Regions from separate parts of the Vibrio coralliirubri genome, predicted to be linked through region 1. Evidence: predicted binding sites of a transcription regulator. Region 1 holds the regulator's gene; each other region holds the start of a gene.
The links. Region 1 encodes PurR, which represses purine synthesis genes. Its sites were predicted from a motif close to TNANGNAAACGTTTNCNTNA; they were not measured.
Positions count from the first base shown of each region.

Region 2: glpX (class II fructose-bisphosphatase) is a predicted target of PurR. The motif match lies at 2,947-2,966, and genes of this name have one in related genera.
Region 3: purT (formate-dependent phosphoribosylglycinamide formyltransferase) is a predicted target of PurR. The motif match lies at 5,368-5,387, and genes of this name have one in related genera.
Region 4: glyA (serine hydroxymethyltransferase) is a predicted target of PurR. The motif match lies at 4,512-4,531, and genes of this name have one in related genera.

Region 1 covers NZ_AP025470.1:1,262,202-1,269,604, forward strand. Annotated here, with positions in the region: gene OCV20_RS05940 (putative signal transducing protein) at 113-430, opposite strand; gene OCV20_RS05945 (TVP38/TMEM64 family protein) at 495-1,175, opposite strand; gene OCV20_RS05950 (TfoX/Sxy family DNA transformation protein) at 1,310-1,900, opposite strand; cyclic di-GMP riboswitch class I at 2,028-2,113, opposite strand; gene purR (HTH-type transcriptional repressor PurR) at 2,284-3,288, opposite strand; gene torD (molecular chaperone TorD) at 3,604-4,251, opposite strand; gene torR (two-component system response regulator TorR) at 4,537-5,250, shown strand; gene elyC (envelope biogenesis factor ElyC) at 5,417-6,268, opposite strand; gene cmoM (tRNA uridine 5-oxyacetic acid(34) methyltransferase CmoM) at 6,384-7,169, shown strand; gene mukF (chromosome partition protein MukF) at 7,295-7,403, shown strand, end outside.
Region 2 covers NZ_AP025470.1:232,471-239,873, reverse strand. Annotated here, with positions in the region: gene hslU (HslU--HslV peptidase ATPase subunit) at 1-683, shown strand, start outside; gene OCV20_RS01090 (1,4-dihydroxy-2-naphthoate polyprenyltransferase) at 839-1,756, shown strand; gene rraA (ribonuclease E activity regulator RraA) at 1,830-2,348, shown strand; gene zapB (cell division protein ZapB) at 2,459-2,701, opposite strand; gene glpX (class II fructose-bisphosphatase) at 3,026-4,033, shown strand; gene OCV20_RS01070 (helix-turn-helix transcriptional regulator) at 4,232-4,852, shown strand; gene OCV20_RS01065 (DUF3135 domain-containing protein) at 4,975-5,322, shown strand; gene OCV20_RS01060 (DUF805 domain-containing protein) at 5,384-5,812, opposite strand; gene OCV20_RS01055 (5-carboxymethyl-2-hydroxymuconate Delta-isomerase) at 5,858-6,205, opposite strand; gene tpiA (triose-phosphate isomerase) at 6,455-7,225, shown strand; gene OCV20_RS01045 (endonuclease domain-containing protein) at 7,368-7,403, shown strand, end outside.
Region 3 covers NZ_AP025470.1:2,039,515-2,046,917, forward strand. Annotated here, with positions in the region: gene OCV20_RS09340 (fimbrial biogenesis chaperone) at 1-69, opposite strand, end outside; partial or broken gene OCV20_RS09345 (DUF4402 domain-containing protein) at 66-158, opposite strand; gene OCV20_RS09350 (IS5 family transposase) at 214-1,134, opposite strand; gene sbcB (exodeoxyribonuclease I) at 1,610-3,034, shown strand; gene OCV20_RS09360 (CidA/LrgA family protein) at 3,060-3,431, shown strand; gene OCV20_RS09365 (LrgB family protein) at 3,434-4,111, shown strand; gene cdd (cytidine deaminase) at 4,398-5,285, shown strand; gene purT (formate-dependent phosphoribosylglycinamide formyltransferase) at 5,453-6,628, shown strand; gene OCV20_RS09380 (thiopurine S-methyltransferase) at 6,744-7,397, opposite strand.
Region 4 covers NZ_AP025470.1:768,510-775,912, reverse strand. Annotated here, with positions in the region: gene OCV20_RS03755 (proline--tRNA ligase) at 1-819, shown strand, start outside; gene OCV20_RS03750 (tellurite resistance TerB family protein) at 1,010-1,699, shown strand; gene OCV20_RS03745 (YaeP family protein) at 1,867-2,070, shown strand; gene OCV20_RS03740 (DUF4250 domain-containing protein) at 2,072-2,263, shown strand; gene OCV20_RS03735 (hypothetical protein) at 2,496-2,822, shown strand; gene glyA (serine hydroxymethyltransferase) at 3,206-4,456, opposite strand; gene OCV20_RS03725 (YitT family protein) at 4,804-5,406, shown strand; gene OCV20_RS03720 (winged helix-turn-helix domain-containing protein) at 5,489-7,054, shown strand; gene OCV20_RS03715 (hypothetical protein) at 7,157-7,403, shown strand, end outside.

The sequences.
Region 1 (7,403 bases):
AAGATGATGATGGAATCGAATTGAAATAAAAACGGGAAGCTAATTTTAGCTTCCCGTTTTTATTTGGAGGAGGTATCTGACCGAATCGTTCTATCAGGTCACTGAAACCTTGCTATTCAGGTGAGGCAGCACCGCACTGCCAGCAAGAACCGAACTGCGCTTCGTTGACTTCATGACACTTACCACAACGCCACTCTTCATAGATGATCGAATCTTGCTGCTTTTGGTAGTCATTTACTAGCATGCGAGCTTTACTGGCCAATTTTGGCTCATATAACCATACGTAAGGGTCAGTTTCTTCAGTGAATGGGATTTCCCCCTTCAATCCGAACAACCCCTCACCACGGACTTCACAGGCAATATTCTCGCTTTCTAATAATCCACAGATGATATGAGCTTCTGTCGGATTCGATGCACTGAAGATTTTCATTGAAATAGAACCTTATTCAGCTATCTGTGTTATTTAGCTATTATAAACTATTCTGCTATAAACGTTATTCAGCTACGGGCGTTGAACGAAACTTACCCATCAACCATTTAGCCACTATTGGGAATATCCCCAATAACGCAAATGACAATAGTACTGAAGGGGAGACGATGCCCGAAAGTGAATCAATTTCTGCGAGCTGAGTACCAGCATTCAAGAAAACCGCCGTCCCCGGTAACATCCCGATTTGACTCGTAATGTAGTAACGACTCACTGACATCGGTGTTAGACCCATCAATAGGTTGATAAGGAAAAATGGGAATACAGGAATCAGACGCAGAGAAAACAGGTAAAATGCGCCGTCTTTTTCAACCCCCTTGTTAATCGTCGCCAATTTGTCACCAAACTTGGTTTGAATCCAGTCACGTAACAGGTAACGGCTACTTAAGAAGGCTAAAGTAGCACCGATCGCACTTGCGAAAGATACCAGCAGCAAGCTGTTCCAGAAGCCAAATAGCGCGGCCCCTAATAGGGTCACAACAGCGGCACCTGGAATGGAGAAAGCCGTAATCATTACATACGCGACAAAATAGATAGCGGCAGCCGCAATAAAGTTGCTGTCAATGTAGTCATTTAACACAGCTTGTTGGGCCTTAGCATTTTCAAGCGTTAGGTACTGGCCGAAATTGATGCCTAACAACACGATGGTTACGACCAACACAATACCCAATATCATTTTCTTACTCATTGATACTTCCTCTAAATTTTCAATGCATACCGATAGTATAGATAGACAGGCAAAGCATAGATTAACTTTCACCAGATATAAAAAAAGCCGCAGTAAATGCGGCTTAGTTGTGTATAGAGATTGTACTGACAATGTTAATTGACGCGATTGATAAGCTCTTCGCGACGCTGCTGCGGTATAACAGACCAATGTGTACCATTGATCGCGCCTTCTAGCGCCCAAAGTAGTTCAATACTGACAGAAGACGCATGCGATTCTTTGATGGCGTTAAATGCGTTTACAGAGCCAGATTCATATAAACGTTCTACAGAATCGATCCCTGCCTTTTTCAACATACGCTCGGTAGCGAGTCGAAGATTAGGCAGATCTTTGAGTCGGGTCGGCTTAGCAGAAGACTGCTCAGCTTTTTCTTCTTTAGCAAAACCTAGAGACGTGGTTGCAAGCTGCAAGATTTTCTCTTGGTCTTGCCAGAGGCCTTCAGGTAAAGCGAAATATTTAGTAACGACAGGGAAACCACGTTTTTTGTAGACGTACGGTTGAAACCCTTGTTGTTCGAATTGTTTCGTTGTGCCTTTGTCTGCGCGTATGTGCAACTGGTCATTTACAACCAGAGCAAACATAGTGTCATCAGCAAAAAGACCGAAGCCACCAAACATTGAGCGTGATTTTATTTTTCCTAGGGACTCAAATAACTTCATCGAGTCCTTTAGTATCGGTTTATCCATGTTATTTATCTCGGTGTATTTGAACTACGCCACCAAATAAGCAGGTCCGAGAGATTAGCAAAATGTTGCAATTAAATTGTCAATAAGCCGTAAATTACTAAATTATTAGTAGTTACTGCATTTTGCCATCGGTAACCCCGCTACCATACCAACGAGTGGTTTAGGCCGGAAGCTTTGCGTCTCACTCTTTCGAGTGGTTTGCCCTGTGCGTGACTGATTGAATAGAATAAAGTTTTTGTTGAATGAAGCTCACAGTTGATATTTCAAAATGTGATATTGCTTCAATTAATGATCTTTCCGTTGTGCATCTGGGTTCATTATAGTTGCTGATAAAAAAAGCGCACCTAAAGGTGCGCTTGATGAAATTAAACTCGAATTATCAATTAATTTAACGTTTTAACTGTACTTCGTTCAACAATTTCAGGGTGCATTTCGAAGACGCGTTTTTCGTGGTCTTTGTCTTTGATGCGCTCTAATAGAATTTCGAATGCATTCTTACCAACACGACGCTTTGGTTGGTGAACGGTCGTTAGCGGCGGAGAGAAGTATTCAGCCAGTTCGATGTTGTCGTAACCGATCACTGAGATATCTTCTGGAATGCGAATGCCTTTTTCTTGCAGGCGGCTCATTAAGCCGAGTGCCATTGTGTCGTTAAAGCAGAATACCGCCGTTGGACGATCTTCCATCTCAACGATTTGTTCTGCAGCAAGAACAGCCGTATCACACTCGAAGTTACCTTCGATGATCATATTTTCATCGGCAGAAATCTTAGCTTCGTTAAGTGCACGCTTGTAACCGGCAATACGTTCAACACATGCTGCTTTGTCTAAGTGGCCACTTAAACATGCAATCTTAGAGTGACCGCGTTCAATAAGGTATTTGGTCGCTAGGTAGCCACCTTCTTCAGAGTTATCGATGATCTTATCAGCCTGAGAGCTCTCAGGGCCCCAGTCCATGATAACTTTAGGGATGTCAGCGTGACGGTCTAACATCTCTCTTAGTTCTTCAGTTAGGTCAGAACACATAACTAAGATGCCATCTACACGTTTCTCTGCAAGCATTCGAATGTAGTCACGTTGCTTCTCATAGATACCGCCCGTATTACACAGGATCAAAGTGTAACCTTGACGGTAGCAGTAGCTCTCAACACCATCGATAACTTCAGAGAAGAATAGGTTAGTTGATTGAGTCACTAGCATGCCGATAGTGCGTGTTGTATTACATTTCAAGCTACGAGCAACAGCACTTGGTGCATAGTTCAGTTCATCTACGGCTTTGTTTACTTTTTCTTGAGTTGCTTCTGCAACAAAGCGAGTTTTATTGATTACGTGAGAAACGGTTGTTGTTGATACGCCGGCTAAGCGAGCGACATCTTTTATAGTGGCCATGGTTTTATCCTATTAGAAGCTACTTTCCCAAAGTACGGAATAAAGTAGCCGTTAAGCTACCTAACTAAGAGCTTAAATTTGTAGGGCTCTTTGGGTACTAAAGTGCTAAAAAACAAAAAACCGCTATTGAGCGGCTTGTCTTAACACCGAAATGCTCTGAACTTTAATAAGCATAGCATTTCGTGAATGTTTCATATTTTATCGTTTGCGGTCACAATTTTAGACTGACTAGAAACTACTCGCAATAAAATTCACCCAGAAATCCGGGTGAATTGTCACATTCTACTGAATTTATTTACCTAGTCATCCAATAAGCTATTCACCAGCTAAATATTGAGTGTCTAATTGACAGAATGCGAGTAGCAAAGATGAGACACTAGCGTAGAAACCGAATTCATCAACGTCATGACATTTCACGTTGAACTTTGGTACCCAAGTCAGCAGTTGTTGGTCGATAAACTGCTGTTGAACGGCAAATGAATTCTCTAGCTCTTCTTCAATATCCGTTTCGTTTGAACGAATGATCAAGTTACCAAGGAAATCGAGTTCGATAGCAATGTGGTCTGCTGGCTCTTTTAGATCTTGGTTCACAACTAAGTTGTGCTTAGCCATGATCTCTTCCATATCTTTTGCTGGCTTATCATTCAAAAGGCCAGTTTCGCCGATATACATAGAAGCGTAAGGAAGAGCGCCGTGTTTATCTGTCTTTAAGAAAAGGTCGCAAAAGTCTGCAGACAGTTCTAGCTGGGCATCTTCACGTGTTTGTAGACGGTTCAGCGCATCCACTAACTTATCAATCGCTGGCTTTAGTGTTTCATTTTCGCCTAAACCAGTTAGGAAAGAACGAATTTCAACAGAGTGGTAGTGATCGAGTTCTTCTTGAGTGAGCTCTTTGGCAAATAAGCTTGATAGCCACCAGTATATTTCTGCTCTTTGCTCGTTGAACGCTTTCGTATCTTTCATTTGTTAGATCCTGACTTAGTCTTGTGATGTTGCTTATATACATCTTGAAGTCACTTGGGCATAAGCACACCAAGGCTGAATAACAAGGTTATTTGCGAAACGCAAAGTTACTCGTTAGTAGTAATGCCTATATTGAATTGCGATGGACGATAAATAGCAAGGTTTAAGATTGTCTTGTATCAAAAAAAATCCATGTTTCTGGCTTTTATCTTCTGTACCACTAGAATTGTTACTAGTTATGAATAGAATAGTCACTGAAACTATTAAATAAGAAAAGTGGTGTAGATGAGCTATCACGTATTAGTCGTAGAAGATGATGTGGTAACCCGCAGTAAACTGGTTGGATACTTCCAGAACGAGGGTTACACAGTGAGCGAAGCAGAAAGCGGCGCTCAAATGAGAAACGTGTTAGAAGAAAACAACGTTGACCTCATTATGCTGGACATCAACTTACCAGGCGAAGATGGATTGATGCTAACTCGCGAATTACGCAGTCAATCAGACATTGGAATTATTTTAGTTACTGGACGCACGGATAGCATCGACAAAATCGTAGGCCTTGAAATGGGCGCTGACGATTACGTTACTAAACCCTTCGAACTTCGCGAGTTATTAGTTCGAGTAAAAAACCTACTTTGGCGTATCTCTGCCGCTCGTAAAACAGCTGCGGGCGCAGTAGAAGAAACATCAGATGAGTCTGTGGTTCGTTTTGGTGAGTGGACATTTGATATTCCTCGTCGTGCGTTAAGCAAAAACGGCGAACCGGTGAAACTGACCAAAGCAGAATACGAACTGCTAGTGGCTTTGTCCTCTTACCCTAACCAAGTATTAAGCCGCGAACGTATTCTGAATATGATCAGCCACCGAGTGGACGCGCCTAATGACCGTACTATCGACGTACTGATTCGTCGTATGCGTGCAAAAATGGAGTTCGATCCTAAGAACCCACAAATTTTTGTGACGGTTCACGGTGAAGGTTACATGTTCGCTGGTGATTGATTTCCTTCGGGAGTGATTAATCAACAACGACATTTAAACGTAAAAAGCCGAGACATCATTGATGTCTCGGCTTTTTTATTGCTTAGCGTTCATTGTTAACGAACAGAGAACCTAAAAATACTTGCCGACTCAGTCTGCTCAGTATGAGTTTAAAGATTCAGTGGGTTTACTGAGGCTGAGCCGCAGAAACCTCACCGTCATCTTCAACTAAGCTGGAAGCTTCTGGAATAACCGGCTCTTCGACAATGTCATTGCTTGTATCTAGCCAATCACGCAGGCTTTGCCAAACCAATCCCATGGTTTCGTGCCAGTAACGCTCAGTCTGCTCAAGGTAAAGAGCTTTTGGCATGTACTTGTTCCAAGGCTCAACAATACCTTCTTGTGCAAGGTAGTTGGTTGGTGCAGGTAGTGGTTTCATGCCAGCTGAATTGAATTCGTTCAGTGCGCGAGTCATATGGCTCGCTGAAGTCACCAACACCATTCTTTTATTCTTAACGAACGCAGCGGCTTGGCGGGCTTCTTCCCAGGTGTCTTTTGCTGTTTCAAGCAGAATGATGTCGGGCTTTGCTACGCCAAGTGCTAATGCAACTTTAGCCATCATTCTTGCGTTACTTACTTCAGTGCCTGCGCCATAGCCAGACAAAATGAGTTTTGCACCAGGGTAAAGACGTAGAATACGAATCCCTTCACTTAAACGCATCAGGCCGGTGCGGCTAAGTTCTGATGTCGGTGGAATTTGGTCGTCTACGACGTGACCACTTCCGAGAACCATCACGTAATCGACGGTTTCATCGACAGGTAAAAATGCGGTGTGTTGCCTTTCCATTGGCATTAAAAGTTGACTAGAAACTGGTTGGAAAGCGATTAGGAAAATACCACATAGGGCTGAAAGGGTGATTAGGCAACCAGTCTTCCTTTTGGTAGTAAACATCACTAGGGCTAAACCCAGAAAAGCGAGAATTAACATTGCTGGCAGTGGCATCAATAGCGAAGACACTACTTTTTTCAGCTCAAACATATCCGAATAGTCCGAAAAAACATCACTTAGTAGTAAAAAGAGACATCGCCTCTTTATTCCTGAAATTCCTGTGACAGAATAGCAGGCACGATAGGACATAATAACTCAAGTAGCCGTGACTGAAGACCGTAATTTCGACGATATTGCCCACAAATTTGCAAAAAATATTTACGGCTCTGACAAAGGAGAGATCCGTCAGATCATCGTATGGGAAGATTTAGAACAAGCTTTGAGCAAATTTGAGCAATCAGCTTCGCCGCTGCATGTGCTTGATGCTGGAGGCGGACTTGCGCAGATGTCGCAAAAAATTGCGTCGCTTGGGCATAACGTTTCTCTGTGTGATCTATCTTCTGAAATGCTGAAGCTCGCAGAAGAAAGTATCAGCGAAGCGGGTTTGCTAGAGCAATATCGATTTATTCATTCACCGGTACAAAAAGTTGCAGAACATCTCGATGAGAAAGTCGATTTTGTGATGTTTCATGCCGTAATGGAATGGTTAGCCGATCCTAAAGAGGCGCTTGATTTATTGCTTGAACAAGTTAAACCGGGTGGTGTTGCCTCGATAATGTTTTACAACCACCACGGATTAGTCCTGAAAAATGTGATTTGTGGCAACATTCCTCATGTATTGAATGGGATGCCACATCGAAAACGGTTTAAGCTGCAACCACAAAAAGGCTTGAAGCCGGAAGAGGTTTATCAATGGATAGAAGACGCTGGTCTAGAAATCTGTGGTAAATCAGGCATTCGCTCTTTCAGTGACTACATAGGTAATATGGAGTACATGGGCGATTACCAATTTGAAGATGTATTGGAACTGGAAAAACAGCTATGTCGCCAAGAGCCATATCTGTCACTAGGCCGTTATATTCACGTTTGGGCTCAAAAACCTGCGCAATAACAGCGGTGAATGTGGTAAAAGAAGCCACAACATGCGCTATGCAATCGTAAGAAGCCCGCGTCATAAAGAAATAGGCGTCATATCTAATACATTCGATATGACGAAGAACAGTAACAGGAACCACAATGAGTGAAATGACTCAAACTGCCGAAGAGCAGCCAATTGATGAGTTGGTGGGCTGGGTCAAGCAGCATGATTTTTCATTAAACTTGCCACCAGAGCGCTTAGCATTTT
Region 2 (7,403 bases), 1.0 Mb from region 1:
AAATCAAAGACGCATTCAAAGCACTGACGGAAGAAGAAGCTTCGAAGCTTGTGAACCAAGAAGAGCTAAAAGAGAACGCGATCTTCAACGCTGAAAACAACGGCATCGTATTCATCGATGAGATCGACAAAATCTGTAAGCGTGGCGACAGCTCAGGCCCAGACGTATCTCGCGAAGGTGTTCAGCGTGACCTACTGCCTCTTATCGAAGGCAGCACAGTATCAACCAAGCACGGCATGGTGAAAACTGACCACATCTTGTTTATCACATCAGGCGCATTCCAAGTGGCTAAGCCATCTGACCTGATCCCTGAGCTACAAGGTCGTCTGCCAATCCGCGTAGAACTTGAAGCGCTTTCAGCACATGACTTCAAACGCATCCTGACTGAACCAAAAGCATCGCTAACAGAGCAATACATTGCCCTAATGAAAACAGAAGATGTCAGCATTGAGTTCACTGAAGATGGCATCAACCAGATTGCGGACGCAGCATGGCGCGTAAACGAAACCACTGAGAACATCGGTGCGCGTCGTCTACACACGGTAATGGAGCGCCTAATGGATGAGATTTCATTCGAAGCAACAGACAAAGCTGGCAGCAAGCTAGTGATTGATGAAGCTTACGTAACATCGAAACTTTGCGAATTCGTTGAAGACGAAGACCTAAGCCGCTTCATCCTGTAGCACACGAAACTCCAACTTATTGCTCTATCTCAAAGAAATAGCAGCTAATAAGCGAATTCAAGGCCCACTTTCGAGTGGGCTTTTTATTACCCGAAAAATGGGCGTATACTCAAATCACAGTATGAAACGAAGACTTACAAAGAATTAGACCTACGATGAAACAATCTCTACTGATCTGGCTTGATGCCGCACGACCAAAAACTCTGCCTCTCGCACTTGTCTCTATTCTTACAGGAAGTAGTTTAGCGTTCGCCGGTGGTCAGTTTTCTTTATCGATAGCCCTACTGGCATTTTTAACCGCTACCCTATTACAGATTTTATCGAACCTAGCCAATGACTATGGCGACGCCGTAAAAGGCACAGACAATGAAAATCGTCTGGGGCCAACACGTGCGATGCAATCTGGTGCGGTGACGGCGAAAACCATGAAGCAAGCGATCATCCTCAACATCGTGTTTACCATGGTCGCTGGACTGATTCTTATTTTTCATGCCTTAACCTCGATTGAAAGTATCTTATCTTTCATTGCGTTAGGCGTATTAGCCATTATTGCTGCCATCGCTTACACCGTCGGTAATAAGCCTTATGGCTATATCGGCCTTGGCGACTTATCGGTGTTTATCTTCTTTGGTTTGTTAGGTGTTTCAGGGACTTACTTCTTACACACTGGTCACGTTGAACCAAGCCTATTCCTTCCGGCATTGGGCTGTGGCTTGATGGCGGTTGCTGTACTCAATATCAACAACATGCGTGATATCGAAAATGACAGCGAATGCGGTAAGCGCACCATGGCGGTTCGCCTAGGGCAACGCAAAGCCAAACACTACCATTTTGCTCTGCTTGGCCTCGCCCTTGCGTCTTTCGCTATCTACCTGCTTATTCAAGAAAAGCCGGTCTGGATCAGCCTGCCGTTTTTGCTGAGCATTATCATTGTTTACAAACATGGCAAAGCTGTTTGGGAAACCGAAAAGCCAGCGCAAATTGCACCAATGATGCCCGTGATTGTGAAATGCTCACTGGTCACTAACCTATTGTTTGCAGGGGTTGTCGTAGCTCAAACTCTATTGAGTTAAATGAGACTAATCATTGCAAAGGGATCAAGCGCCGATATACTCAAAGTAAGCTCATTGTTCAAAAGGTATACTAATGGAATACAACACTTCAGCACTGTGCGACATATATTTGGATCAAGTTGATGTCGTGGAGCCAATGTTCAGCAACTTCGGTGGACGTGCATCTTTCGCAGGACAGATCACGACATTAAAGTGTTTTGAAGACAACGCTTTGATTCGCTCTGTACTAGAGCAAGACGGTCTGGGGCGTGTGTTGTTAATCGATGGTGGCGGCTCACTACGTAAAGCGCTGATCGATGCTGAGATTGCCCTACTTGCCGAAGACAATGAGTGGGAAGGAATTGTGGTTTACGGCTGCGTTCGTGAAGTCGATGAGCTTGAAGACATGAACCTAGGCATCCAAGCCTTGGCTTCTATCCCTGTTGGTGCGAGCCAAGAAGGTGTTGGTGAACTAGACGTTCCAGTGAACTTTGGCAGCGTGACCTTTTTACCCGAAGATTACCTCTACGCAGACAACACCGGCATCATTCTTTCTGCCGAGCCTTTAGATGTAGAACTTGATCTGGATGTTGAAGAAGAAGAGGTCGAGTAACTCACTCGGCTTTGAATACTAAAACAAAGCTTAAGAATACGAAGTATTAGAACACAAACAAAAACGCCCGCTACTGAGTAGCGGGCGTTTTTTTAAATCTGAAGAGTCGATTACTCTACTTCATCCATTTTACCAAGAAGGTTACGGATGCGATCTTGCCATGCTGAATGCTCTTCCTGCATTTGCTGAGTTTTTTGCTCTAGCTCGTGACGGCTTGCTTTAAGCTCACCAGCTTCTGTTGCTAGTGCTTGTTTCTCTTCTTTAAGCTCTTCCACTTCCATTTGAAGAAGTGCAATTGTATCTACTGCTGTTTGAATTTTTGCTTCTAGCTGCTCTAGTACTTCAAAAGACATTCTGGCCTACCTTTAAGTTATCCGTTTGATGGTGAAGGTTCACTCCACTTATTTCCCCATTCTACTCAGCAGAGCAAGGATAAACACTCAATATATTCGATATTTTGCGCCATTCGATGAAAAAAACAGCGCTTTTTACCGAATATTGACGTGAACGATTACCACCACAACGGCAAACCGATTATTTTGATGAATAATAACTGTTTTCCACTGCGAATTGATCGAGAGCAATCTCCAAAAAACAAAAAGGCAAACGTTTCCTTTTGGATATGGTAAAATTCGCCGCGAAATTTCTATTCCCCCTTTGAAAATTTTGGAGTCCGCATGAAACGCGATTTAGCAATGTCATTCTCTCGTGTCACAGAAGGTGCAGCACTGGCTGGTTACAAGTGGCTTGGCCGTGGCGACAAAAACGCTGCAGATGGCGCTGCTGTAGAAGTAATGCGTAGCCTATTAAACAAAACCGAAATTAGCGGTGAGATTGTTATCGGCGAAGGTGAAATCGATGATGCACCTATGCTGTACATCGGCGAAAACGTAGGTGTGGGCGGCGACGCTGTCGACATCGCAGTTGACCCAATTGAAGGAACACGCATGACAGCAATGGGCCAATCAAATGCATTGGCTGTATTGGCGGCAGGCGAAAAAGGCAGCTTCCTTAAAGCGCCTGATATGTACATGGAAAAGTTGGTTGTTGGCCCTGGCGCTAAAGGCGTGATTGACCTAGAACTGCCACTAACAGAAAACCTAGAAAACATCGCTAAAGCACTAGGTAAAACACTTGATACTCTAGTCGTAACCACGCTTGCTAAGCCTCGTCATGATCAAATCATCGCCGATATGCAAGCAATGGGGGTTCGTGTATTTGCTGTGCCAGACGGTGATGTTGCGGCTTCTATCCTAACGTGTATGCCAGACAGCGAAGTAGACGTCATGTACTGCATCGGCGGCGCACCTGAAGGTGTGGTTTCGGCTGCGGTAATTCGCGCACTCGACGGCGACATGCACGGTCGTCTTCTACCTCGTCATGAAGTTAAAGGTGACACAGAAGAAAACCGCAAGCACGGTGAACTTGAACTTGAGCGCTGCGCAGAAATGGGCGTAACGGCGGGTATCGTGTTGAAGATGGAAGACATGGCACGCAGCGACAACGTTGTATTCTCAGCAACAGGCATCACTAAGGGTGACCTGCTAGAAGGTATTTCTCGTCAAGGTAATATCGCAACCACAGAAACTCTGCTTATCCGTGGCCGTTGCCGTACGATTCGCCGCATCAAATCTATCCACTACCTAGAGCGTAAAGACCCAGAAGTAGTAGGTCATATCCTGTAAGCCAAAACTCGGTTAAACAGAATATTCGAAGGCTGATACCAAGTATCAGCCTTTTGTTTTATTAGCGCAGCAGAATCTCACCATGGCAGCCAATAGAGTATAACGCTATCTATCGAGTAAATTACTATCAATATAGTAAATGGTTTGCTTTATAAACACCTTGCCTCATAATAGTAGGGTTCATGAGGTAGGGATAGTATGAAAACAAGCGACAAAATCTTACAGACCATTAAGCGTCAAGGCGCGGTAACCGCGAAACAACTGTCAGAAGAATTTGGCATGACGACAATGGGTGCAAGGCAACATCTGCAAAGCCTGGAAGATGACGGTATTCTTGCGTTTCATGATGTGAAAGTGAAAGTGGGTCGCCCGACTCGCCACTGGTCCCTAACTCAACAAGGTCATAGCCAATTTTCAGACCGACATGGTGAACTCACGATTCAAGTGATTGATGCTGTGGAGAATCTATTTGGTAAAGAAGGACTGGCTAAGGTTGCTGCCGAGCGTGAACAACACACACTTAAGCAGTATCAAACTGCATTGTCTGACTGTGATTCACTCATCAGCAAGCTTAAAAAACTCACCCAACTTCGTGAAGACGAAGGCTACATGGCTGAGCTTCAAGAGCATGATGATCACTACATCTTGATTGAGAACCACTGCCCTATCTGTAAGGCTGCAACTCGCTGCCCTAGTCTGTGCCAATCTGAGCTCAATGTGTTTACTGAGTTACTAAAAGATGAGTGCCACGTGAGCCGTACAGAACACATCATTGCTGGCGAACGACGCTGTACTTATACCTTAACACCCGCACTTTGATTGTAACGGTAAGCGATTAATACCGTCTCAATATTGAGAAAACACAAATAGATTGAAATTTGTACAGATTTCTTTCTTAAGCTTAGAGCATATGAAACACGCTTAATGCTAAGGAAGGAATGATGGCGCATCCACAACCCTCTCAAAAACTACCACCCTTTGATGAACTTGTCCAACTCGCGAAAAGCGATCCGAAAGCATTCAATCAATTCAAACACGAGATGTGCGAACAGATGATCTGCTCGGCTTCAGACGTGATGCAAGACCGACTTCGCGCACAACAAAGTCACATCGACTTAGTGGTTAGCCGTTGTAAAAACCCACACCATGCTAATGTCGTACTCATGCAAGAGCTACGCTGCCAGGTCTGTAAGTTCCAAGATGCACTCGAAGGGCGCTGCGGCTTTGAAGAATCTCTGCCTGAAAATGTCGTGCCTTTTAAGCCAAATACCGAACCTAAAATGTACTGAAAGTAGTAAGTACTAAAAAGAAAAAAGGGAGCGTAATGCTCCCTTCTTATTGATTCGCTGTTCAATATTTACATGGGTCTTCGCCGTAGTCATTACGGCCTTCTGTGCCTTTCAACAAGCCACACTCAATTAGAATCCACAAACCACACACTAATGCCGCGACGGTTGCCGCCATATGAATTGGCGATACCGACTCTGTCGTCGTTGCAGCCATTGGCGAAGCTAAACGACCCAATACTAATGGCACATTCAATAGTAGCCAGTAATTAGACTTATTGCGGTCGTGCCAGCGCTTAGCGGTTACCGCCAGATCTGGAATCACAAGCATCAATAGGAAGATTGGTAGCAGGATATAAGAGTAAGCAGGGAACAACACAGAGATACCAGAAGCAAAACCGGTAATCGCTATGTAGTAGAAAATATTCCAAATCCAGTAAGTCTTACGACCAATTCTCCCCTTGAAAGAGAGCAGTAATTCTTTCATCGACATCTTAAATACTCAAATTTATACGCCGCTAAAAGTCAGCAGCAATGGTTAGTTTATTACTTTTTGAAAGCAACTTTTATCCATATCACGAATATTCACCGTTAAGCTTCTTACATGACTCGCTTGTTCTTGCAGGACCTGCATTAACGATCGTGACAATTCTCGCTTTTGCTCTTCCGTTCGTCCCGAAAGTAACTCAAAGCTGATATGAATAAAGTCTACACTATCTTCCTCATCACCGACCAACCAATTGTGGCAGCGCAATGAACGAGACTTCACTGACGGCACATCAAACAAGCCACATGTGAGAGCGACTTGGTGAAGATCTTCCAGTAAGCCTTGGATATTTACTCGCTCATCCACTGAATTGGAGTACTCTAGAACTAGATTCGGCATTGTTACTTCCTGTTGTTAACGCAATCGTTTGTCCCTTAATAACAACTAACGATGAAAAATCCGAGAAGTTAGCTATTATTCTGTCTGCCGGATCACTGATATATGCTCAAAATCTACTCTGACCATTGAGTAAGATCCAAGAAAGTCATGACCACAGTCATGATCTGTTGATATTAATCTGTTATATTATTTCGTAATAAAGTTTACTTTTTTACATTCGATTTATTTAAATACTTTGGAGATATTCCTATGCGTCATCCTGTAGTTATGGGTAACTGGAAACTAAACGGCAGCAAAGAAATGGTTGTTGATCTACTAAACGGTCTTAACGCTGAACTTGAAGGCGTAACAGGCGTAGACGTAGCAGTTGCTCCACCAGCACTTTTCGTTGATCTAGCAGAGCGTACGCTTACTGAAGCGGGCAGCGCGATCATCCTAGGTGCTCAAAACTCTGACCTAAACAACAGCGGTGCATTCACTGGCGACATGTCTCCAGCAATGCTTAAAGAGTTCGGCGCATCTCACATCATCATCGGTCACTCTGAGCGTCGTGAATACCACAACGAATCCGATGAGTTCGTAGCTAAGAAATTCGCATTCCTAAAAGAGAACGGCCTAACTCCAGTTCTTTGTATCGGTGAATCTGAAGCACAAAACGAAGCAGGCGAAACTGTTGCAGTATGTGCTCGTCAACTTGACGCTGTTATCAACACTCAAGGTGTTGAAGCTCTTGAAGGCGCTATCATCGCTTACGAACCAATCTGGGCTATCGGTACTGGTAAAGCAGCTACAGCTGAAGATGCACAACGCATCCACGCTCAAATCCGTGCACACATCGCAGAGAAATCTGAAGAAGTTGCTAAGAAAGTTGTTATCCAATACGGCGGTTCTGTTAAGCCAGAAAACGCAGCAGCTTACTTCGCACAACCAGACATCGACGGTGCTCTAGTTGGCGGCGCAGCTCTAGACGCGAAAAGCTTCGCAGCTATCGCTAAAGCAGCAGCTGAAGCAAAAGCTTAATTTAAACGTCACTGTTTAGATTAGATGAAAGGTCAACCTGGGTTGGCCTTTTTTGATCTCGCTCGAAAACCACCACCAACAACCTCTTTTTTGTACTGAGCTCTTTGTAACTTAATAACATTCCGGTTTATTGGACTGCGTTATGAAGATTTATACACAAGCTCATCTAAACACATTT
Region 3 (7,403 bases), 780 kb from region 1:
GATAAGTAGCTGAGCATAGGCTTGTGTTGTGAAGATTAAGCCGAGAACACATGAGATAAACAACTTCATTTATAATTAACCTCAAAAGGGATTGTACTGGTGTAAAGGCCTGCGGGGTGGTTAGCGCCGATTTTCACTTTGGCACCAATACACAATAATGGCTTTGTTGCGTAATTAAATTTAGAGATAGAGCCAACCCGTTTCGCTTGTTTCTTAGTCAATACGACAAGTTTCAGGCATACCTAACCCAGTAAGCTTGTTCAACGCTTTTATCATCGCGTAAGTTTCACCCACCTGGGCATTGTAATTTCTTAAGCTCAGTTTCCCTCCTAGCAACTGTTTAACTCGATACATCGCTGTTTCTGAGAGTGAACGTTTGTGGTATCCATACCGCTCTTTCCAATACTTATTTGAGTCGTATAATTTCTGGCAACCCACGGCGAAATTTCGAGGGTGACCACGCTCCCAGAAGGCAGCCCCTTCTCTTGGGGGAATAAGCGCAATAGCTCCCTTAATCTTAATAGCAGCGTGACACGCTCTCGTGTCGTAAGCGCCATCACCAGACACCTCAAGGATACTTCGGCGTGTTTGTTTCAGTAAGTTCGGGAGTACTTCTCCATCTGTAACCGTCGATAAACTTAGCTCGGCGGCAATGATCTCATGAGTGTTGGTATCGACTGCAATATGCAGCTTTCGCCAGACTCTACGCTTGCCATCCGTCCCATGTTTTTTGACTTTCCATTCACCTTCGCCATAAACCTTAAGGCCAGTAGCATCAATGGCTAGGTGCTGTATCGCTCCTCTCGTTTTAGTCTTAAATGAAACCTCAACTTGCTTGGCTCTACGACTGATGCAGGTGTAATGCGGACAACTTAACGGTACATGGGCTAACCTAAATATCGAGTCGATAAATCCTTGCAGCGCTCTCAATGGCATAGAAAAAACTCGTTTGACCATGAGTGCTGTCGTGATAGCTAAATCACTGAACCGACGCGGCCTACCGCGCTTATTCTGTTTGCTTTGCGCCCATCCGCTTATTGCTTCTTCATCAATCCAAAAAGTCAGAGAACCACGGTTAATGAGTGATCGGTTGTATTGCTTCCAGTTGGTTGTTTTATAACGAGGCTTAGGCATAGGACTACGAGATAGAGTGGAGGTAGCTGATCAGATCGTAGGTTCTTGATTTAGTTCCATTGAATTACGCAACAAAGCCCATCTGCGCTTCAGTTTAGACACAAGCACAGCGGATTAGCTACAGGTACAGCAGATTAACCACCAGTCAAAAAACAACGAGGTGTCTCTAATCACACAGCTTTACAGTAAAAGACAAACAAACTCATTCGCGGTAAACCTGAAACCCGACTCATCGCTTTACAACAGCTAAGGTGAAAAGATAGGTAAAAAAGAGGTACACAGGCAGAATTGTGACCATAGTAAAGCCACAATTGGATTCAAAACCTTCCCTACCGACTCGATTGAATAGTAAAGCACCGTTTTCCGGCAATTTATTTGTGATCTGGGTTGCACGCGTACCGCATACTATCAGATACTGAACAAAACTAACCTTCAGCCACAGTAAACGTTCCGCGCTTGCTGTTCAGGAAATTCAATGAGTTCAGATAATCAGCCGACCTACTTCTTTTTCGATTACGAAACTTGGGGCGTTAGCCCAGCAAAAGACCGTCCGAGTCAGTTTGCAGGTGTTCGTACCGACCAAGATTTCAATGTTATTGGAGAGCCTCTGGTTATCTACTGCCAACCTCCTGCTGATTACCTCCCTGCGCCAGAAGCAGCATTGATCACCCGTATCACCCCTCAAAAAGCGGCTTCACAAGGTCTTCCTGAACCTGAGTTTATCGCTAAGATCCATGCTGAGTTGGCGAAACCAAACACCACAAGCCTTGGCTACAACAGTATTCGATTCGATGATGAGGTAACGCGTTACACCTGTTACCGAAACTTCATCGACCCATATGCGTGGAGCTGGCAGAACGGCAACTCTCGTTGGGATCTATTAGATGTAATGCGCGCTGTTCACGCACTGCGTCCTGAAGGCATTGTTTGGCCAGAGAACGAAGAAGGTTACCCAAGCTTCAAACTGGAACACCTATCTGTGGCAAACGGCATTGAACATGAGAACGCGCACGATGCGATGGCAGATGTTATTGCGACCATCGAGTTAGCGAAGAAGCTGAAAGCTGCGCAACCTAAGATGTTCGATTACCTTTACAACATGCGTCATAAGCGTAAGCTAAATGACCTGGTTGATATCGTAAACATGACACCATTAATGCACGTTTCTGGCATGTTTGGCCGTGACTGCAACTACACAAGCTGGATTGTGCCTATGGCTTGGCACCCAACCAATCAAAATGCCGTTATCGTGGTTGATTTAGCCAAAGATCCAAGCCCACTGTTAGAACTGGGCGCTGATGAACTCAGAGACAGGCTCTATACCAAACGCAGCGAACTGAGTGAAGACGAGTTACCCGTACCCATCAAATTGGTTCAACTGAACAAGTGCCCTATTCTTGCTCCAGCCAAAACGCTGACGGCTGAAAATGCCGAAACCATCGGTATCGATCGCCAACAATGCTTGAAGAACTTGGCACTGCTGCGCGAACATCCAGAGATTCGCGAAAAACTGATCGGCCTGTACTCACAAGAACGCGAGTACGAAAAGAGTGATGATGTTGATACACACCTTTACGACGGTTTCTTTTCACCTGCTGATAAAACAGCGATGAACATCATTCGTGAAACTGACCCGAACAACTTGGCAGCTTTGGATATCACCTTCAGTGACGAACGAATTAAACCGTTACTGTTCCGTTACCGTGCGCGTAACTTCCCATGGACGCTCGACGAAGCTGAACAATTGAAATGGGCAAACCATTGTCGTGAGTTTTATGAGTGCCGTTTAGAAGAGTACATGCTCAACCTTGAAAACCTCGCGCACGAACATGAAAGCGACGAGAAGAAAATGGCTATCTTGAAAGCGGTTTATCAGTACGTAGAAAAGTTAGCTAGCTAATTCCATTATCAAGAGACGTAACACTTTGAAAGAAAGATTGACCCAACTGGTTTACTGCTTAATCTCCTTCACCTTAATCATAGGTGCACTTACAGCAGGTAACGCGTTACAACACTTTTTGGATACCTCAATCCCAGGCAGTATTTTTGGCATGTTGATTTTGTTTGCCGCCATGGTGATTGGTATTGTTCCTTCGCACTGGGTACAGCCCGGTGCAAGCTTGATTATCCGCCTAATGATCTTACTGTTTGTTCCGATCAGTGTTGGGTTGATGGATCATTTCGACATGCTCATCGCGAACGCATTGCCAATTATGGCTAGCGCCGTTGGTGGCACGTTGCTGGTGTTGGTGTCCTTATCATGGTTCTTAGACCGCTTGCTTTCGAGAGGTAACTGATCATGTGGATTCTACTCACCATCGTGGTATTCCTGTTTGCTCGCTGGGTAAGTCAAAAAGTAAACTCGCCGCTGTGTAATCCCCTGCTTATCAGCATTGGTATCATCATTCCGATTCTCACGTTCTTTAGAGTACCGTTTGAAACTTACTATGCTGACAACACTTGGATTACCTACATGCTACAGCCTGCGGTTGTTGCACTTGCTTACCCACTTTATGAACAACTACCTCAAATCAGAGCCAACTGGCGCATCATTACCTTTGCTTGCACGCTAGGCAGTGTGATGTCGATGACAACAACGGCATTAATCGCAGTAGCATTTAAAGCGGACTTAACTTTGATTGCGAGCTTGTTAGGCAAATCAGTCACCACGCCAATTGCGATGGAAGTATCGAGCCATTTAGGTGGTGAAGCAGCGATTGCGGCAATACTGGTATTGATTGTTGGTCTGTTTGGGGCAATTTTTGCTTATCCAATCTACAATCTCATTGGTATTAAGAGCCCGATCGCCCGTGGTTTAACCATGGGTACCGTGTCTCACGCTTTAGGCACCGCGACTTGTGCGGAAAAGAATCAGGAAGATGCAGCATTCAGTTCTTTGGCTCTTGTGCTTTGCGGCGTCATTACCTCAATCATCGCACCGAGTATATTTTCGCTCGTGGTTTGGTTCTATTCTTAACCTAAACGATCACCACGCGATTCAGCCCAACCAGAATGCTGTTTATTACAGTGTCTGTTTGGGCTTTTTATTCGCATTTATTTAGCAATAGCAGTCAAGTCACGGTCTTTTACGAGCAATAAGTGCGATATCAGCTGTATAAATGGCTCCTGTAATCGATTTCAAGTGTGACCTCACTCTAATTATGCAAACCAATGTAACAACAACAATTCAATAGTGATCTTTGTCACAGAAAATTCCTGAGCAATGCATAAACTTAAAGCCTAAGGTCAATTAAGGATTCAACATGAACAGTCGTATTACCCTGGCGCTGGAAAGTGCTCCATCATCAATGAAAGCGCTTTTGAGTGACATCGTATTAGCAGACAACTTTGACGCGACATTGTCCCCAGAACAATTTGCTAGCCTACTGCAAGCAAGTGGTCTAGCGGATGACGAACTACGTATTGCGCTACTTCCTTTTGCCGCAGCGTATTCTTACGCTCCGTTATCTGACTTTTATGTTGGTGCAATCGTGCGTGGTTTGTCTGGTACTCTGTATTTTGGTGCAAACCTTGAAATCGCTGGTGCTCAACTTGGTCAAACCGTTCACGCTGAGCAATCTGCAATCAGCCACGCTTGGATGAAAGGCGAGCAAGGTATCTCAGATATCACCATCAACTTCAGCCCTTGTGGTCACTGTCGTCAATTCATGAACGAACTGACAACAGCAAAAGAACTTAAAGTTCAGCTTCCACAACGTGATGAAATGTCTCTGCAAGAGTACCTACCAGACTCGTTCGGCCCTGCTGATTTAGGTGTAACAACAGGCCTAATGACGAAGCTTGATCATAAGTACACGACCGAAGAAACAACGCCTATTGTTGTAGAAGCGCTAGCAGCACTAAACCGCAGCCATGCTCCTTACACCAAAAACCTAAGTGGTGTTTCGCTACAACTGACGTCAGGTGAAATTTTTACGGGTGCTTACGCAGAAAATGCAGCGTTCAACCCGAGCCTACCACCTCTGCAAGTGGCGTTGATTCAACTTAAACTGGCTGGCTTCGATTTCGAACAAATTGAAAGTGCTGCTTTGGTTGAAATCGCAGAAGGTAGCATCAGTCACCTAGCGGATACGCAATCTACATTAGAAGCGATTAACCCCGACATTCCAGTGACTTACTTAGCAATCTAAGTACATCTGATTAACAAAAATTTAAATAAGCAGCCCTATTTAACAGGGCTGCTTTTTTTATGCCTGTAATTAACGCAACAACTTGCGCAAACGTTTGCTTTTGTCATTGAAATAAGTATGATCACCCCGTTTTCAATCAATCGTTCAAAAGATCGGAAGGAATTTCTATGTTTGGTACTGCTACTCGTGAAAATGCTACTCGTGTACTTCTATTAGGTTCAGGTGAACTCGGCAAAGAAGTTGCTATCGAGTGCCAACGTTTAGGTTTGGAAGTTATTGCTTGTGACCGTTATGCAGACGCACCAGCAATGCAAGTTGCGCATCGTAGCCATGTATTAGACATGTTAGACGGCGATGCACTTCAAGCGATCATTGAACTAGAAAAGCCAGATTATGTGGTTCCTGAAATTGAAGCTATTGCCACCAGCAAGTTGGTAGAGCTAGAAGCGCAAGGCTTAAATGTCGTTCCAACTGCGAATGCGACCAAGCTAACGATGAACCGCGAAGGTATCCGTCGTCTAGCTGCAGAAGAGTTGAAACTGAGCACTTCTCCTTACCGCTTTGCAGACACCTTTGAAGATTTCTCAGCCGCTGTTGAATTCGTGGGCATGCCTTGCGTTGTTAAGCCGGTAATGAGCTCTTCAGGTAAAGGTCAAAGCGTTATCAAAACAGAAGAAGACATCCAGAAATCTTGGGACTACGCACAAGAAGGCGGTCGCACTGGCGCGGGTCGTGTGATCGTTGAAGGCTTCATCGACTTTGATTACGAGATCACCCTTCTAACCGTTCGCGCAGTCGACGGTGTTCACTTCTGTGCGCCTATCGGTCACCGCCAAGAAGACGGAGATTACCGTGAATCATGGCAGCCACAAGTGATGTCAGACAATGCACTTAAAGCCGCACAATACACGGCTGAACAAGTGGTTAACGCACTAGGTGGTCACGGTATCTTTGGTGTCGAGCTGTTTGTTAAAGGCGATCACGTTATCTTCAATGAAGTATCCCCTCGCCCACACGATACTGGCTTAGTGACATTGATGTCTCAAGACTCATCTGAATTCGCACTGCACGTACGCGCCTTTACCGGTATGCCGATCAAATCTATCACGCAATACGGCCCGTGTGCATCAGCGGTTATTCTAGGCCAAGGCACTTCAACCAACATTCGTTTTGAAGGTCTTACAGAGGCGCTAGACGCACCACAAACGCAGGTTCGCTTGTTTGGTAAGCCTGATATCGATGGCCGCCGTCGTCTAGGTGTGGCGCTTACTCGTCGCAACAGCACTGAGACAGCGATTGAAGATGCAATTGAGAGCGCGTCAAAAGTAAAAGTGATTTACTAACCAGCTATTCAATTATGAACAATCACGAGTTCAAATCTGAACAATAAAAAAAGACGGGCTATCGAGCCCGTCTTTTTGTTGGTGTTATCTGTTGGCTTAACTAAGCAGACTGAACTTAAGCGTCTGACTCAATCAAATACACTTCTTCACTGAATCGAGACAAGCCCTTCTTAGCAATCTTCGGATGTTCATCGTCCGCAATATCTTGATTCAACAATGTGATTTTGTATCCCGAAAACAATTGATCAATCTCTAACTTAGGTACGCTAAACGGAGGCCCCGCCATCTCGCTTTGGTCATAATCTAGAGTCACCAAAAGGATCTTACCGCCCGGTGTCAACAGTTGTTTCAAACGCTCTACGTACTGCACTCGCATCTCTTCAGGCAATGCGACTAAAGACACGCGATCATAAATGGTGTCGACAGGCTGGATTGGCGCTGTAAAGTAATCGCCCGTGTAGATGTTCAGTTCATCGAATTGATACAGTTCGTGCTGACCGCTAATTTGAGTCACAGTCGGCGTGTAAAGGTGCTCTGCAAAAAATGCGCGAACCGCAATCTGGCTTAACTCGACACCTTGAACATCTTCATGCTTTGAAGCTAGCCAAATCAGATCTTCACTTTTACCACAAAGTGGAACGAACACACTCTTCTCGTAGCTGGGCTCAGTCTTTTCCCAAAATTTAATCAGAAGTGGGTTTACATCTTCGAGGTGGAAACCAATTTGGTTGGCTGCCCATTTATTGTGCCAAAATTCAGGATTATTCATCTTTCG
Region 4 (7,403 bases), 490 kb from region 1:
GGTGACCACGAACTGAACGAAGTGAAAGCAGAAAACCTTCCACAGGTTGCTTCTCCACTAGAGATGGCTTCTGAAGAAGAAATCCGTGCACTTGTTGGCGCTGGTCCTGGTTCACTAGGCCCTGTTGGCCTAGAGCTACCATTCATCGTTGACCGTTCTGTTGCTGTAATGAGTGACTTCGGCGCTGGCGCAAACGTAGACGGTAAGCACTACTTCGGCATCAACTGGGGTCGTGACGTTGAACTTGCTCAAGTTGAAGACCTACGTAACGTTGTTGAAGGCGACCTTAGCCCATGTGGTCAAGGTACTATTCAGCTTAAGCGTGGTATCGAAGTTGGTCACATCTTCCAACTAGGTAATACTTACTCTAAAGCAATGAACTGTAACGTGCTTGGTCCTGATGGTAAGAGCGTAATCCTAGAAATGGGTTGTTACGGTATCGGTGTTTCACGTGTTGTTGCATCTGCTATCGAGCAAAACCACGATAAATTCGGTATCACTTGGCCAGACGCACTAGCGCCGTTCCAAGTTGCTATCGTACCAATGAACATGCACAAATCTGAGCGCGTTAAAGAAGCAGCTGAGAAGCTATACGCTGAATTAACAGCTATGGGTATCGAAGTACTATTCGATGACCGTAAAGAACGCCCAGGTGTTATGTTTAAAGATATCGAGCTAGTGGGTATCCCTCACACTATCGTTATCGGCGATCGCAGCATGGACGAAGGTAACTTCGAATACAAAAACCGTCGTACTGGTGATAAAGAAGCTATCGCAATGGACACGGTTATCGAGCACCTTAAGGCTCAACTAGCTTAGTAATCCGATTGCTGACTAGATAAACATTGAAAGGCTGCCATTAGGTGGCCTTTTTTATGCCTGTCGTTTCCCTTCAAACTCCCTTCTATTTATCCCTAGAGTAAATAACGTAAGTTAATCCCCTGTTCATCTTCAAATCCGTATATTGGTGTCATCAACTTTTTGGACATGCTCACCATTGGAGGTATCGATGGATATCAAAAGCTTACTGAACCAAGCACTTAAATCAGATCTCGTAAAACAAGGCACTCAGAAACTTTCACAAGGGTCTTCAAGTTTAAGTGGCCTTTCTCAAGGCAGCAATGGCAAGAGTAGCAGTAAAAGTACGCTCGGAGCCTTCGGTGCAGGCGCAGTTGGCGGCGGACTGTTAGGTGCGTTAATGGGCTCTAAGAAAACCAAGAAAATGGGTAAGAAAGCCGCTGGTATTGGTGGCGCAGCAGCACTTGGCGCTCTCGCTTATAAGGTCTACAACGACTATCAGTCTAAACAAGGCCAAGCACCTAATGCCGAACAAGCTCAATTTGATGAGAACGACTCAAACCATAGCGTGCTGATTCTCAGATCGATGATTGCAGCGTCCAAAGCCGATGGTCATGTTGATGAAGAAGAGATGGCCAAGATTGAGCAAGCCGTCGAAAACATGGGTGCCGATTATCAACTGACTAAATTGGTCTCTGAAGAACTGCACAAACCGCTCGATCCAAGCGAAATCGCTCAGCTCGCGACCTCACCTCAACAAGCGAGTGAGATCTATTTAGCGTCTTTGATTGTAGCGGATGAACAAAACTTCATGGAGAAGGCCTACCTCAAAGAGTTAGCCAAGCAACTCAACCTTGCTGATGAAGTTACTTATCAACTTGAACAGCAAATATCAGGTTAAGCAGTCAATATCCAGCTAATCGGCAAGCTAACAAGTGATACGTTGAGCATCAACAGAATGAGATATTGAGCAAGAACAAACTAACTCTGAACTTAATCAGATCCACTTTGTTTTTGCTTATCTCTATGTGTATATTGAGATCAGTTATCATTTGGTTAGGTATAAAAATGAAAGTATACGATTGTTGTGATTTGGTGCGTGAACTGTATTCTCAAATTGGCAGTGGCGACCAAGGCTATATCCCTAAAGCGATCACCTGCGCGGTAAAAACATTGAATGACCTTGCTGCAGATGAATCTCTTCCTAAAGAAGCGCGTGAGCGTGCAGCATTTGCCGCTGCAAACCTACTGATCTCAGATTTCGAGGACTAATATGAACCTCGCTAATTTTGAAAAAATGGATCCTGTAATGTTGATGAGTATCGTCAACATGAAGCTACGTGACGACTTCGGTGGTGATTTGGATCGAGTGGTCAACTTCTACGAGATCGACAAAGCAGCATTGATCGCTAAACTTGCGTCTGCTGGTTTTGAGTTCCTTCCAGAAGCCAAACAGTTTCGATAGTTATTTAGAACACGCTTGATTTTGAAAGGCCAACCTCAGTGTTGGTCTTTTTTATTGGTGATACGTATTGGATAAACATGTAGTTAGCCAGTTATAAATTATCTGTCTACATCTATACTTTTATATCTTAGAGTCAACGAACGCTCCTTGAACCAAAGCGTATTGTTGTATAGGCTACCTGAAATAGCATATAAAACTCATCACCCAATCTGATGATAGCGAAGGATTAACAATGAAAAGACTCGGACTTTTGGCAGTTTTCGCTGCAACACTGACTGCAGGTTGCGCTTCAAATACACAGCAAGACAATTTTCGTGAAGCCTCTTTTGAGCTGTGTAACACCGAAGTCGATATTTACTCAGTAAGCCATGATGAAAGAGTACGCATTGTCTGCTCTGATGGCTCTAAATTCGCTTTAAACAACGAAGACACGCTAGAAGTGATGCGTGATATCAATATCGATTACTGTGACGGCGAAGGCTTAGGCAAATTCAACGAGAGCCGCCATTATTACTCTTTCAAGTGTAAGTCTGGCACCCTGCTTAGCATCCGAAAGTAAAACCAACATTAGAAAACCACAAAGGGTTGATGTGCAAGCATCAGCCCTTTTTAGTACCCGCCTTTCTGTATTCTCAGATCACTCAACTCTCATACCGACAAATACAAAAAAGGCCCCAAAAGGGACCTTTTAAACTCTTTTTCAAAGTAGATGAGCGAAGTTCAAGGAGCTCACACGGATTTTGCGCTAGCAAATGAGTATGTCCGACACAGAAATTCATTCATTCTCTGAGAATTACCAGACCAATAAAAAAGGCTCCCAACAGGAGCCTTCAAATTCATCGTTTTTCAAAGTAGTCGTTTGAAATTCTAGGAGAGCACGCGGAGCTTACGGATGTAAGTGAGCATGCTCGACAACGAAGTTCAAATTACTACGCAGAAAAATTAAGCGTAAACCGGTAGACGCTTACAAATTTCTAATACTTTTGCTTTCGTTGCTTCGATAACAGACTCATCGCCCATGTTATCAAGGATGTCACAGATCCAACCTGCTAGCTCTTTCGCGTCTGCTTCTGAGAAACCGCGACGAGTAATAGAAGGAGAACCGATACGGATACCTGAAGTAACGAACGGGCTACGTGGATCGTTTGGTACTGAGTTCTTATTCACAGTGATGTTCGCTGCACCTAGTGCTGCATCTGCTTCTTTACCTGTGATGTCTTTGTCGATTAGGTCAACTAGGAACAGGTGGTTCTCTGTAGAACCTGAAACGATGTTGTAACCGCGTGCTAGGAATTCAGCAACCATTGCTTTTGCGTTAGCAACTACGCGAGCTTGATATTCTTTGAACTCTGGCTCTAGAGCTTCTTTGAACGCTACTGCTTTACCAGCGATAACGTGCATTAGAGGACCACCTTGGCCGCCTGGGAATACTGCTGAGTTTAGTTTCTTGTAAAGATCTTCGCCTTCGTTAGAAAGGATAAGACCACCACGAGGACCAGCAAGCGTTTTGTGCGTTGTCGTTGTTACAACGTGAGCATGTGGAACTGGGTTCGGGTAAACACCTGCAGCGATTAGACCAGCAACGTGAGCCATATCTACGAAGAAGTAAGCACCTACTTTGTCAGCGATTTCACGCATGCGCTTCCAATCACAAACTTGAGAGTAAGCTGAGAAACCACCGATGATCATCTTAGGTTTGTGCTCGATAGCTAACGCTTCCATCTCTTCGTAATCGATTTGACCTGCTTCATCGATACCGTAAGGGATGATGTTGTATAGCTTACCAGAGAAGTTTACTGGAGAGCCGTGAGTTAGGTGACCACCGTGTGCAAGGCTCATGCCTAAAACAGTATCGCCAGCATTCAGTAGTGCCATGTATACAGCGTTGTTTGCTTGAGAACCTGAGTGAGGTTGTACGTTTGCGTATTGAGCGCCAAACAGTTCACATGCACGTTCGATTGCTAGAGTTTCAACTTTATCTACGTACTCACAACCACCGTAGTAACGCTTACCTGGGTAGCCTTCAGCGTATTTGTTTGTAAGTTGAGAACCTTGAGCTTCCATTACACGTGGGCTTGTGTAGTTTTCTGAAGCGATAAGTTCGATGTGCTCTTCCTGACGAAGAGTTTCTTCTTGGATAGCTGCGAATAGATCCGCATCGTAATCAGCAATGTTCATGTCACGCTTAAGCATCTGTATCTCCTGACTCAGATTGTACTGAAAGTTTCAAAAAAACCACACAACGACCGAAAGCAAACGTTTCCGTCACCGTTTTGATGTGACGCATTCTACATAATTTGATCTAGGTCATAAAGAGCTAATTGCAATTTTATCATGCAGTTTTTTCATAATCACATATAAGATTCATCATGGTTATTTGGCTTATCCAACCAAAGATGACGCTTACTGTCAATTTTACGCTTTACACCCTGTAAAACGCAGATTACATAGGTTTACCTTAATTTTGCACCTCAAGCTACCGAAAGCTAAGGTTTTTCTCTACTATGCACGCCTTTATTGGTTAGGTAATTATAAAAACGATGGAAAAACACTCACGTAAAGAAGATTGGGTAGCGATTCTCACTGGCACGTTTTTAGTGGCGTTAGGCGTCTTCTTTTTACAGTCAGCGAACTTGCTTACCGGTGGTACTACTGGCTTGGCTCTGCTTTTGAGTCAATTTTTGCCTGTAACCTTTGGTATTTTGTACTTTGTTGCCAATTGCCCGTTCTACTTATTAGCATGGAAACGATTTGGCCGTAGCTTTGCTATTAGCAGTGCGATTTCTGGTGCTTTAGTATCTGTGTTTGCCGATCATTTATACTTAGTTATCTCGCTAGAAGTTCATAACGAGATCTATTGTGCTGTTGCCGGCGGCTTATTAATGGGCTTAGGTATGCTAATCCTATTCCGTCACCGCTCAAGTCTGGGTGGCTTCAACGTACTGTGCTTGTTTATCCAAGACCGCTACGGTATCTCGGTAGGCAAAACTCAAATGGGTATTGATGCGTGTATTCTGTTTGCATCGTTCTTCTTTGTGTCACCTTGGGTCATTGCCGTATCTGTATTAGGCACCGCAGTATTGAACATCGTATTGGCAATGAACCACAAACCAACTCGCTACTCAGTGAATTACGCGTCTTAATACCAATCACCCTGTGAATTACTAGCTGTTTTTAATAACAAAAACAGCTAGAATTTAGGTTTTATAAACCGTCGCCTCTTCTATGCAAGATTACCTCTCTAGCGCCAAAGACCAACAAGCCTCTATTTATATTGAAGGCTTGGAATTCAACCCCAACACACGAGTCTTAAGTTGCGACGAGCAGGTCATCGATTTAGAACCTCGTTCTATTGAATTACTCGAACTGTTTCTGACTAGCGTGGGTGAACCGCTCGCTGCTGAGCACATCATTGAATCTGTATGGCAAAGTAACTTCATTTCTAAAAATGTTCTGACAAACCGAATCAGTACCTTACGTTCAGTACTTCAAAAACACCTACCAAATAGCGACGCGACCAAAATACTGGTGACTTACCCACGCAAGGGTTACTTCCTTAACCCAAGTTCGGTTAGCTTTGCTGCGGCTTCCCCTGATACCGAAGCGGATGATACCGCCATAGAATCTCCAACCAGTCAAAAAGGATTTAGCTCCAATCTAGTTAATCCTTGGCTTGTTGTGGTGTCTTTGGTTTTGCTGATCAGCACAGCGGTATTGGGCTACATGCTTTGGCAATCTTCGACTCGTGCTTCTGAAGTCGAACGCGATCAACGATTGATTCCTAAGGTCGAACTTCTCCTGAATCGAGTGGATGCCATTGGCGATAATTCCAGAAAATACCGAAAAGTCGTAAAAGCATTAATACTTCAACAGCAGATTGAGTACGCCTACACCGATCTTGCTAACCAAGATGCGCCAAGCTACTTCCTTGACCCTATAGATAGCTCTCCCTTCTTTCCGGGCGCAAAGAACATGCGTACCAGTGATTACCTGCTTAACATTCAGCTGAAGGATCAAGAAGTAGATAAACGCCTTGTCGCTAAAATAAGCCTGATTTACCCAAACTCAGGGAAGTTGGCGTTTGGTGGGGTTTACTCTATTGATGTTAATAACATCAGCAGCAGCGTTATGGAGATCAACCGAGAGTTGGCTAACTACTTTGCTCTGCCCGCACCATTGTCGCCAGAATGGTCCGTCGACAATACCGAAGTCAGTGAATTGCTGAGTGGAAAAACCATCACGTTTGATGGCATCAAGCTCAACACCATGACGTCTACTCTGATTGCACGACAACTTGCTCTATTTGAAACGGATCAAAAGAAGCTCATTGCGTTCACCAATCTTGTTCAAACTCGATTTAAGTTACTACCGGACGAACTCAAACTTTGGGTTGGTATCATTCATTTCAAACTGAGAGACCTGCAAACCGCAAAAGAACTTCTGACCAATACCTCAGGAAACTCTACGATCGAAAATGCGTTGGTTTATATGATGGTTTCTCACATTGCTTATAAGCAAGGCAACATGGAGAAGTTCCGCCTTAACTACATGGAGTCTCTGGTTGCGTTATTGAGAGTGGTTCCATCCGAAGATCTATTCGCTCGACTATCTAAACCTGAATCCAAATCGACCTGCCTACAACCTTGGAAGAGCTTAAAGCTAAGCGTTAAAGAGCCTTTAATCATAAAGCAGTGGGAAAAGTTAATGCTTAACTACTGCACCGCTGTCGGGCAACAGTTCTCAAAGGGTAAAGAAAAACCCTTTAAAATAAACAACTTAAATATAAATTAAGATCTTATGTGACTTCGTTTTTTGCCCTATTTACTCCTCAAACAATAGCATTCCTAAAAACATCGGGCCCACCAAGGGCTTCCAACTTTAGGAATGTTCAACATGAAAAAAACAATGACGCTACTAGCGACCTCTCTCTTTGCTCTCTATGGTTGTGGCGGCGGAGGCGGCTCTTCTTCTGGTTCTACAGATGGTAATAAAGGTCCAAGCAGTCAGGTTGATTACCCGATTGCGAGCTCTGCATTTTCCCCTAAACCAGAAACAACATTGGGCTACTCGTTTACCAAAGATGGTGAGACTGAAGGCGTGATGACAATGAACTTCACTCCTTTAAGCGGTGAACTCATTA